DNA from 2 places in the Streptomyces sp. NPDC058373 genome. Region 1 is predicted to be linked to the other one. Evidence: riboswitches for the same ligand, from Rfam matches in the RefSeq annotation. Region 1 holds a riboswitch; the other holds the start of a gene.

Evidence for each region. A riboswitch is a leader RNA that binds a small molecule or an ion and turns the genes downstream of it on or off. The one in region 1 is predicted to bind cobalamin.
Region 2: linked by a shared signal. The riboswitch ahead of ACFWMZ_RS04180 (ABC transporter substrate-binding protein) and the one ahead of ACFWMZ_RS22465 (acyl-CoA thioesterase) in region 1 are both predicted to bind cobalamin.

Annotation. Positions count from the first base shown of each region.
Region 1 is NZ_JBHXJE010000044.1:8,888-13,266, reverse strand. It holds gene ACFWMZ_RS22475 (ATP-binding cassette domain-containing protein) at 1-467, shown strand, start outside; gene ACFWMZ_RS22470 (ABC transporter permease) at 455-1,255, shown strand; cobalamin riboswitch at 1,323-1,474, shown strand; gene ACFWMZ_RS22465 (acyl-CoA thioesterase) at 1,581-2,018, shown strand; gene ACFWMZ_RS22460 (sensor domain-containing protein) at 2,098-2,796, opposite strand; partial or broken gene ACFWMZ_RS22455 (hypothetical protein) at 2,969-3,160, opposite strand; gene ACFWMZ_RS22450 (hypothetical protein) at 3,138-3,638, shown strand; gene ACFWMZ_RS22445 (MFS transporter) at 3,706-4,379, opposite strand, start outside.
Region 2 is NZ_JBHXJE010000004.1:56,653-61,031, forward strand. It holds gene ACFWMZ_RS04175 (FecCD family ABC transporter permease) at 1-731, opposite strand, end outside; gene ACFWMZ_RS04180 (ABC transporter substrate-binding protein) at 728-1,780, opposite strand; cobalamin riboswitch at 1,840-2,032, opposite strand; partial or broken gene ACFWMZ_RS04185 (MMPL family transporter) at 2,090-3,647, opposite strand; gene ACFWMZ_RS04190 (SDR family oxidoreductase) at 3,770-4,379, shown strand, end outside.

The DNA of each region.
Region 1 (4,379 bases):
GCGTCCAGGACCTGGTCGCCACCGGCACCACCGTGCTGCTCACCACCCAGTACCTGGAGGAGGCCGACCACCTCGCCGACGCCATCGCCGTCATCGACCACGGCCGCGTCATCGCCCAGGGCACCGCCGCCGCCCTCAAGTCCCGCGTCGGCGGCGAACGCCTCACCCTCGCCCTCCCCGACCCCGCGACCCGCCCCACCGCCCTCGCCCTCCTGGCCCCCCTCACCCCCCACCAGCCCCACCTCGACCCGCGCACCGGCGTCCTCACCCTCCCCACCGACCACGGCCCCGCCACCCTCGAACAGGCCCTGACCACACTGCGCCACGCCGCCGTCCCCCTCGGCCCGGTCAGCCTCGCGCCCCCGACGCTGGACGACGTCTTCCTCGCCCTGACCGGCCAGGGGGCCGCGACGCCCGCGCCCGCCCCGGCCCCCGAACCCGCGAAGGAACCCGCATGGCGCCCGTGACCCGCGTCGCCAGGGACGCCACGATCATCGCCTGGCGCAACCTCCTGAACCTCCGCCGCACCCCCGGCTCGGTCATCGCCGCCCTGATCCAGCCGGTGATGTTCGTCCTGCTGCTCTCCTACGTCTTCGGCGGCAGCCTCGGCGGCGACGCCTACCGCACGTACCTGATGGGCGGCATCTTCGCCCAGGCCGTCACCTTCAACGCCGCCTTCACCGCGCTGGGCCTCGCAGGCGACCTGGACCGGGGCATCGTCGACCGCTTCCGCTCCCTGCCCATGTCCCCGATGGCGGTGATCCTCGGCCGCACCCTCTCCGACCTCACCATGAGCGTGCTGACCGTCACCGTCACCTCCCTCTGCGGGCTGTTCATCGGCTGGCGCATCGCCGGCACCCTCCCCGAGGCCGTTCTCGCCTACCTCCTGATCCTCCTCTTCGCCTTCGCCATGTCCTGGGTCGGCGCCACCATCGGCCTCACCGCCCGCAGCGTCGAGGTCGCCCAGAGCGCCGGCCTCATCTGGCTCTTCCCCGTCACCTTCCTATCCTCCGCCTTCGTCCCCACGGCCACCCTCCCCGCCGCCCTCCGCCCGATCGCCGACTGGAACCCGGTCTCCGCCACCGCCACCGCCCTCCGCGACCTCTTCGCCAACCCGGCCCCGCCCATGGCCCCCACCCGCGACACCTGGCCGGTCGTCCACGCCCTCCCGTACGCCCTGCTCTGCGCGCTGGGGATCACGGCGGTCTTCATGGGGGTGGCGGTGCGAAGGTTCCGCGAGGTGGGGCGCGGCTGACCCGCGACACCGCCGACTACCCTGACCGGGCAACCGGTTCGCCCCGCCCCCCAGGCGGGCGCGTCGCAAGAGGGAACCCGGTGGGAATCCGGGACTGCCCCGCAGCGGTGAGCGGGAACGACCGCCGTCCTACGCACTGGCCCCCTGGGGGCCGGGAAGCGACGGCCAGTAGGGGCTCGGCGGCAGGTCCGCCGGGCGGGCCCGCGAGTCCGAAGACCTGCCGTTGCCCGCGTGGCCGTCCGGCCGCGCGGTGACCTCGGCGAAGCCATCGCCGTGCGCGCACTCCCCGCCGAGGTTTCCTGCCAACTCGCGAAGGAGAGTTGACGTGCCCGAAACCACCGGCACCGCGCCCCGGACCACCAAGACCCCGGCCGACTCCCAGGTGAAGCTCGCCCACATCATGAGCGAGCACGACACCAACCTCTACGGCACCATCCACGGCGGCGTCGTGATGAAGCTGATCGACGACGCGGCCGCGGCCGCCGCCGGCCGCCACGCCGACGGCCCCGCCGTCACCGTCGCCGTCGACCGCATCGCCTTCCTCGCCCCCGTCCGCGCCGGCGACCTCCTCAACCTCCACGCCGCCCTGGTCCGCGCGGGCCGCACCTCCATGACGGTCGCCGTCCGCGTCACCGCCGAGTCCTGGAACACCTCGGGCCCCACCACCGAGGTCGCCACCGGCCGCCTCACCTTCGTGGCGGTGGACGACCGGGGGGCGCCGCGACCGGTCGCCGCGCTGGAGACGCCGGAGGAGCAGGGCTGAACCGACGGCGAAGGCCCGGGCGCCGCCACCGCGACGCCCGGGCCTCCTCCGACCGCTCCCCTCCTGCGGTGAGGACGCCTCACCCCGCCAGCAACCCCCGCACCGCCGACCGCTCCACCCGGTTCATCGCCCGCACCAGCACCGGCGTCAGCAGCACGAGCCCGATGCCGAGCAGGGAGGCCGCGCCGATCTGGAAGGGCGACTCCAGGTAGTAGGCGTGGTGGACGCCCGCGTCGGTGGTGAAGTCGAAGAGGCGGTAGCCGGGCCAGCCGACGAAGGTGGGGAAGACCCAGGCGTAGAGCGGGAGGAGGGCGACCACCCACCCCGTGGCCAGGAAGGTCAGCGTCACGACGAACGAGGCGATCCGCCACGGGAACATGACGACCTGGAACAGCACGGCCTTCCACCCCGCCACGTCCGCCAGCCGCTCCTTGATCCCGCCCTTACCGACCGGCGCGGGCGCCACCGTCCTCACCCCCAGCAGAGCCCCGGCCCGCCCCCGCTCCCCCGCCCCGAGCAGCCGCGCCCCGGCCAGCAGCACCGCCAGCACGGGCAGCCCGAGCACGGTGATCGCCAGCCCCGCGCCGGCCGAGAACAGGGTGACGGCGAAGACGAACCCGGCGATGGCGACGGGGAACGAGCTGAACACGTACCCGATCTCCCGCCAGGTCGCCGCCGCCAACGGCCCCCGCCGGACGACGGCGGGCCGCTCGGAGAAGGCCGACTCCTCGGAGACGTGCGGCAGGGGGCAGGTGGGGGGAGCGTCGACGGTGGCCATGGGTGACCTCTCATCCGGGAGGAGGGAGCGAGGGACGGAGCGACGCCGCGGCGATCGCGCTGCCCCGGGTGCGTGTCCACGATGCCGGTCCGGCGCCCCCCGGCGACATGGGGCGGCCGGGCGGACCAGGGGTGGGGTAATCCCCCGCCCCCGCCTCGGGCCGGCCTCCCTCCTACGCCGCCACCGCCTCCCCGGACGGCAGCCGCGCGCATCCCCGGCAGGCACGGGCCGACCCCGCGACCGCCGCGTGGGAGGCGGCCGCCAGAACACCGGCCAGCACGGTCAGCGGCCACTCCTCGGCGAGGCACGCGGCGGCGGCCAGGGCGAACGCCGTGACGGCCATGGCGAGGCTCGCCGCCGTCCCCGCCTCGATGTTCCCGCGCTACGCCAGAACCCAGACGGCCCCCGAAGCCACCGCCCTCCTCCACAAGATCTGCCGCAGCTACGCCTACGTCGGCATCGCCGTCCCGGTCCTCGGCATCGCCACCGGCGCCGCCCTCGGCGCCCTGACGGACGCCTGGCTCCTCGTCTCGATCGTGCTGACCGGGATCGCGGCGTGGCTGCCGGTGGCGGTGATCCTTCCGGAACAGGGATGGCTGCTGGACACGGCCACTTCGCGGGCATCCTCGACGCCTCACACAGCCACTTCGCAGACGCCCTCGACGCCTCACACAGCCACCCCGGACCCGCCCTCGACGACTGACACGGCCGACCCGGCCACCGCGGCGGACCGCCGCCCGGCGACCGCCAAGCTGGCCATGACCGCCGGTATCTTCAACTTGCTGTGGGCGACGGTGGTGGTGCTGATGATCGTGCGGCCTGGGTCCACGACGGGGGCGTGAGGGGGCCGCGCCAGGGGCCGCCCCGGGCTGCGGGTGACGGTCCGGGCGGGATCGGCCCAGCACCGGACTACCCGGCCCGCTCGGCCTCCGCCGCCTGCCCGGCGCCGCTCTCCTGGGCGCCGGTCGCCTTGGCGCCTGCCCCCGTAGCGGTGCCGGCTCCGGGGGTCCCGGCCACCACGGTCGACCGGGAGCCACCCCGCCGAAGCGGCCCGCGCCCACCGTCCATCGCCCCGCCGATCACCGCCAGGCCGAGCCCGACGACCGCCAGCGACGCCCCCACCAGCGCGGGCGAGGCCCAGCCCCACCCGGCCGAGATGACCAGGCCGCCGAGCCAGGCGCCGCCGGCGTTGGCGAGGTTGAAGGCGGAGTGGTTGGAGGCGGCCGCCATGGTCGGGGCCTGTTCGGCCTTGGCCATGAGCAGCATCTGCACCGGCGTGGTGATGAAGGAGCCCATGGCGCCGATCAGCAGGACGCAGACCAGGGCCGTCGCCGTGTGCTGCACCGCGAAGTAGAAGGCGAAGAGAGTGACGGCCATGACCGCGAGGCCGCCGTACAGCGTCGGGCGCAGCGCCCGGTCGGTCATCGGGCCGGCGAGGAGCGTGCCGAGCGTCATGCCCACGCCGTACAGCGCGAGGACCAGCGTCGTGGACGACTCCGCCATGCCGGTGACCTCGGTCAGCATCGGCACCAGGTAGCTGTAGACGGCGAAGCAGCCGCCGAAGCCGACGACGGCGGTGGCGA
Region 2 (4,379 bases), on a different contig from region 1:
TCCGCGCCGAAGGCGAAGGCGTCGAGCTGGGTGGCCCGCGCCCCGCACACCACCAGCGCCACCGCCAGCACCGCCAGGCACGCCCAGACGTCGGTCCAGGTGGCGCCGGAGAGGCTGCCGAGGAGCCAGAAGAGGATGCCCCGGGTCTGCTCGGCGTCGGCGGCGAACATCACGATGAACGAGGTGAGCGCCGAGAAGAGCTGCATGCCCGCCACCCCGGAGAGCACCACCCGGTCGGTGGTGCCGCCCAGGCTGTGGCTGAGCAGCAGCACCAGGCCGAAGGAGAGCAGCGCGCCGATGAAGGCCCCGGTGGAGACGGAGAGGGCGCCGCCGCCGACGCCGAGGACGACCACGGCGACCGCGCCGGTGGAGGCACCGGAGGAGACGCCGAGGACGAACGGGTCGGCCAGCGGGTTGCGCAGCAGCGACTGCATGACCACCCCGCAGACCGCGAGCCCCGCCCCGCAGACCGCCGCCAGCACGGTGCGCGGCAGCCGCAGTTCCCAGACGATGCCCTCGCGGATCGGCGTCAGGCCGCTCTCACCGCCGCCGAGCCGGAAGGCGACGACCGCCCAGACGTCCGGCACCGAGACGCGGGCCGGGCCGATGGTGATGGCGACCGAGACGGAGGCCAGCAGCAGGACCAAGGCGAGGAGGCTGAGCGTCCACGCCCCGGGCCGCCGCCGCGTCCGCCCGGGCTCCGGGCCGGTCCGCGCGACGGTGGCGGTCACGTGGCGAACCCGAACTGGCGCAGCTTGGCGGCGACTTCCTCGATGCCGTCGACCGTGCGGATCGAGGGGTTCATCGCCGCGCCGCTCACCAGCACGTACCGCTTCTTCTTCACCGCCGTCATGGTGCGGGTGGCCGGGTTGGACTCCAGGAAGGCGATCTTCTTGGCTGCGCTCTCCGCCGTCTGCGACTTGCGCGTCAGGTCGCCGATCACCAGCACGTCGGGGTCGCGGTCGGCGACCGTCTCCCAGTTGATCTGCGGCCACTCGTCCTTGGTGTCGTCGAAGACGTTCTTCCCGCCGACCGCCTCGGTGATGATGCCCGGCGCCCCGCAGCAGCCGCCCATGTACGGCGCCTCGGAGTTGGCGAACCAGTAGAGCAGGGTCGGGCGTTCGGACGCGGGCGCCTTCTTGGTGCTGAGCCCCTCGGTGGCCTTCTCCGCCCGCCGGGTCAGTTCGGTGACGAGCTTCTTCCCGCGCTCCTCGACCCCGAAGACCTCGGCCAGGTCGGTGACCTCGCCGTGGATGTCGGCCATGGAGAGCGGCGTCGTACGCGAGCCGTCGCCGTCGCCGGTGTTCGACTTGGCGCAGTCGGCGGGCGAGACGTACGTGCCGACGCCGAGGTCCTCGAACGCCTTGCGGGTGGCGACGCCGCCCTTGCCGAGGGTCGACTCGAAGGAGGCGGTGACGAAGTCCGGCTCCTCGTCGAGGACCTTCTCGAAGGAGGGGTTGTTGTCGGCGAGCCGCTTCACCTTGGCGTTCTCCTTCGCCAGGTGCGGCAGGACCGGGTCGGTCCAGGTCGCGGTGCCCGTCATCCGGTCGGCGAGGCCGAGCGAGAGCAGGATCTCCGTCGAGTCCTGGTTGAGCGAGACGGCCCGCTGCGGCGGCTGCTCGACGGTCACGGTGCGGCCGCAGTTCCTCAGAGTCGTCGCGCCGGCCCCCTTCGCGTCGTCGGCCGGCGCGGGGCTTCCGCCCGAGCAGGCGGTGAGCAGCAGGGCGAGAGCGGCGCAGGATGCGGCGAGGGAGGTCCGGCGGAAGGGCGCAACAGGCACAGGGGTGCGGCTTTCGGTGTCGAGGCTCGGTCGCGAAGCCTGGCGTACAGGAACCCCGTCCGTACGGGCGGAGGGCCAGCAGGTCTTCGGACTCGGGGTCGTGCGGACGGCGCGCCTTCCCGGGGCGTGCCCCAGTGGCGTCCTGCGCCGCCCGTCGCCCTCACCGCTGCGCGTCAGTTCCGGGTTCGCACCGGATTCCCTGACCCGTTCGCATGGAGATGCGCGGGTACGACTGGCGTGCGAAAGCTAGCACAGCGGCCCTCCCACGCCCGGGGGCGGGGAGAGCCGTCGTACGCGTACTGCCTGCGCTTACGCCGGGGTTCGCGGCTCCCCGGACGCGTCCTCGGCGGGCTCGGCCCGGCGGCTGAGCGCCCCCGGCCACCAGGCGGCAGGACCGATGTCGCGGACCAGGGCGGGCACCAGCAGGGAGCGGACCACCAGGGTGTCGAGGAGCACGCCGAAGGCGACGATGAAGGCGATCTGCGCGAGGAAGGCCAGCGGGATCACCCCGAGCGCCGCGAAGGTCGCCGCCAGGGACGACGCCGGCCGAGGTGATGACGCCGCCAGTGGTGGTCAGGCCGCGCCGTACGCCCTCCCGGGTGCCGTGCCGCGCGGTCTCCTCGCGGACCCGGGACATCAGGAAGATGTTGTAGTCGACGCCGAGAGCGACCAGGAAGACGAAGCCGTAGAGCGGGACGGAGGCGTCGGTGCCGGTGAAGCCGAAGACGTGGGTGAAGACCAGCGAGGCGATGCCCAGGGTGGCGGCGAAGTTCAGCGCCACGGTGGCCACCAGCAGCAGCGGGGTCACCAGAGAGCGGAGCAGGGCGACCAGGATGACGAGGGTGATCGCCAGTACCACCGGCATGATCAGGTTCCGGTCGGCCTCGGCGGTGCGCTGGGTGTCGTACTGCTGCGCGGTGTAGCCGCCGACCATGGCGTCGGCGCCGTCGACCGCGTGGACGGCGGTGCGCAGGCGGGCCACCGTGTCCTTGGCGGCGTCGCTGTCCGCGTCGTCCTGGAGGGTCGCGTCGATCCGGACCCGGCCGTCCACGACGAGCGGTGCGCCGCCGCCGGGCCGCCCCGACTCGGTGACCGGGGCGACCGAGGCGACGCCCTCGGTCCGCTCGGCGGCCTCCGTCACCTCGTCCAGTCGTCCGGCGTCCGCGATGACGACCGCCGGGTTGCCGGAGCCGCCGGGGAAGTGGCGGCTCAGCGTCTCCTGGGCGGAGACCGAGGGCGCGTCGTTGACGAGGATCTCGTCCAGCGGGACGCCCCGGCTGGCCAGCGTCGGGGCGAAGGCGGCGCACGCGATGAGGGCGGCCAGGGTGACGGCCCAGACCTTGCGCGGCGTCCGGTCGACCCGGTCGGCGACGCGCTGCCGCAGGCGGTGGCTGCCGCCGGTGCCGGTGACCTTGGGCCGTGCGGGCCAGTAGGCGACCCGGCCCAGCAGGACGAGGGCGGCGGGCAGGAAGGTCAGGGCGCTGAAGACCGAGCAGACGATGCCGATGGCGCCGACCGGGCCGAGCGCCCGGTTGTTGGTCAGGTCGGCGAGCAGCAGGGCCAGCAGACCGAGGGCCACGGTGGCCGCGCTGGCGGTGATCGGCCCGAACGACTGCCGCCAGGCCAGCCGCATCGCGGTGAACCGGTCGCCGTGCAGACTCAGTTCCTCGCGGAACCGGGCGGTGAGCAGCAGCGCGTAGTCGGTGGCGGCGCCGATCACCAGGATCGAGAGGATGCCCGGCACCTGCCCGTCGACCCGGACCACGTCCCGCTCGGCCAGTGCGTAGACCACCGCGCAGGCCAGCCCGAGGGCGAGGACGGCGCCGAAGATGATCACCAGCGGCAGCAGCACACTGCGGTAGACGACGGTCCGCCGGCCGCCGCATTCGCGCGCCCGGGACGCGCGGAAGAAGCAGTGGCGCGAGACGGTGGACCGGGAGCGGCCCGGACACCGCCGTTCCGCCCGGTCACCGATCCCGGAGAGAGGCCATGAGCAGCGATGAGCACCCCACCGAGCCCACCCCGCGAGGCGACGGCGCGCTGGTCCTGGTGACCGGCGCCACCGGGTACATCGGCGGCCGCCTCGCCCCCGCCCTGCTGGACGCCGGCTACCGGGTCCGCGCCCTGGCCCGTACCCCGGGGAAGCTGCGGGACCTGACCTGGGCCGAGCGTGCCGAGGTGGTCCAGGGCGACGTCACCGACGCCGACTCGGTGCGCGAGGCGATGCGCGGCGTCGAGGTGGCGTACTACCTGGTCCACGCCCTCGGCACCGGCTCGGACTTCGAGCGCACCGACCGCGAGGCGGCCCGGATCTTCGCCCGCGAGGCCCGCGCGGCCGGGGTCCGCCACATCGTCTACCTCGGCGGCCTCACCCCCGAGGGCGTCCCCGAGAGCAGGCTCTCGCCGCACCTGCGCTCCCGTGCCGAGGTCGGCCGCATCCTGCTCGACTCCGGCGTGCCCGCCACCGTGCTGCGCGCCGCCGTGGTGCTGGGCTCCGGCTCCGCCTCCTTCGAGATGCTCCGCTACCTCACCGAGCGGCTGCCGCTGATGATCACCCCGAGCTGGGTCAACACCCGGATGCAGCCGGTCGCCGTCCGCG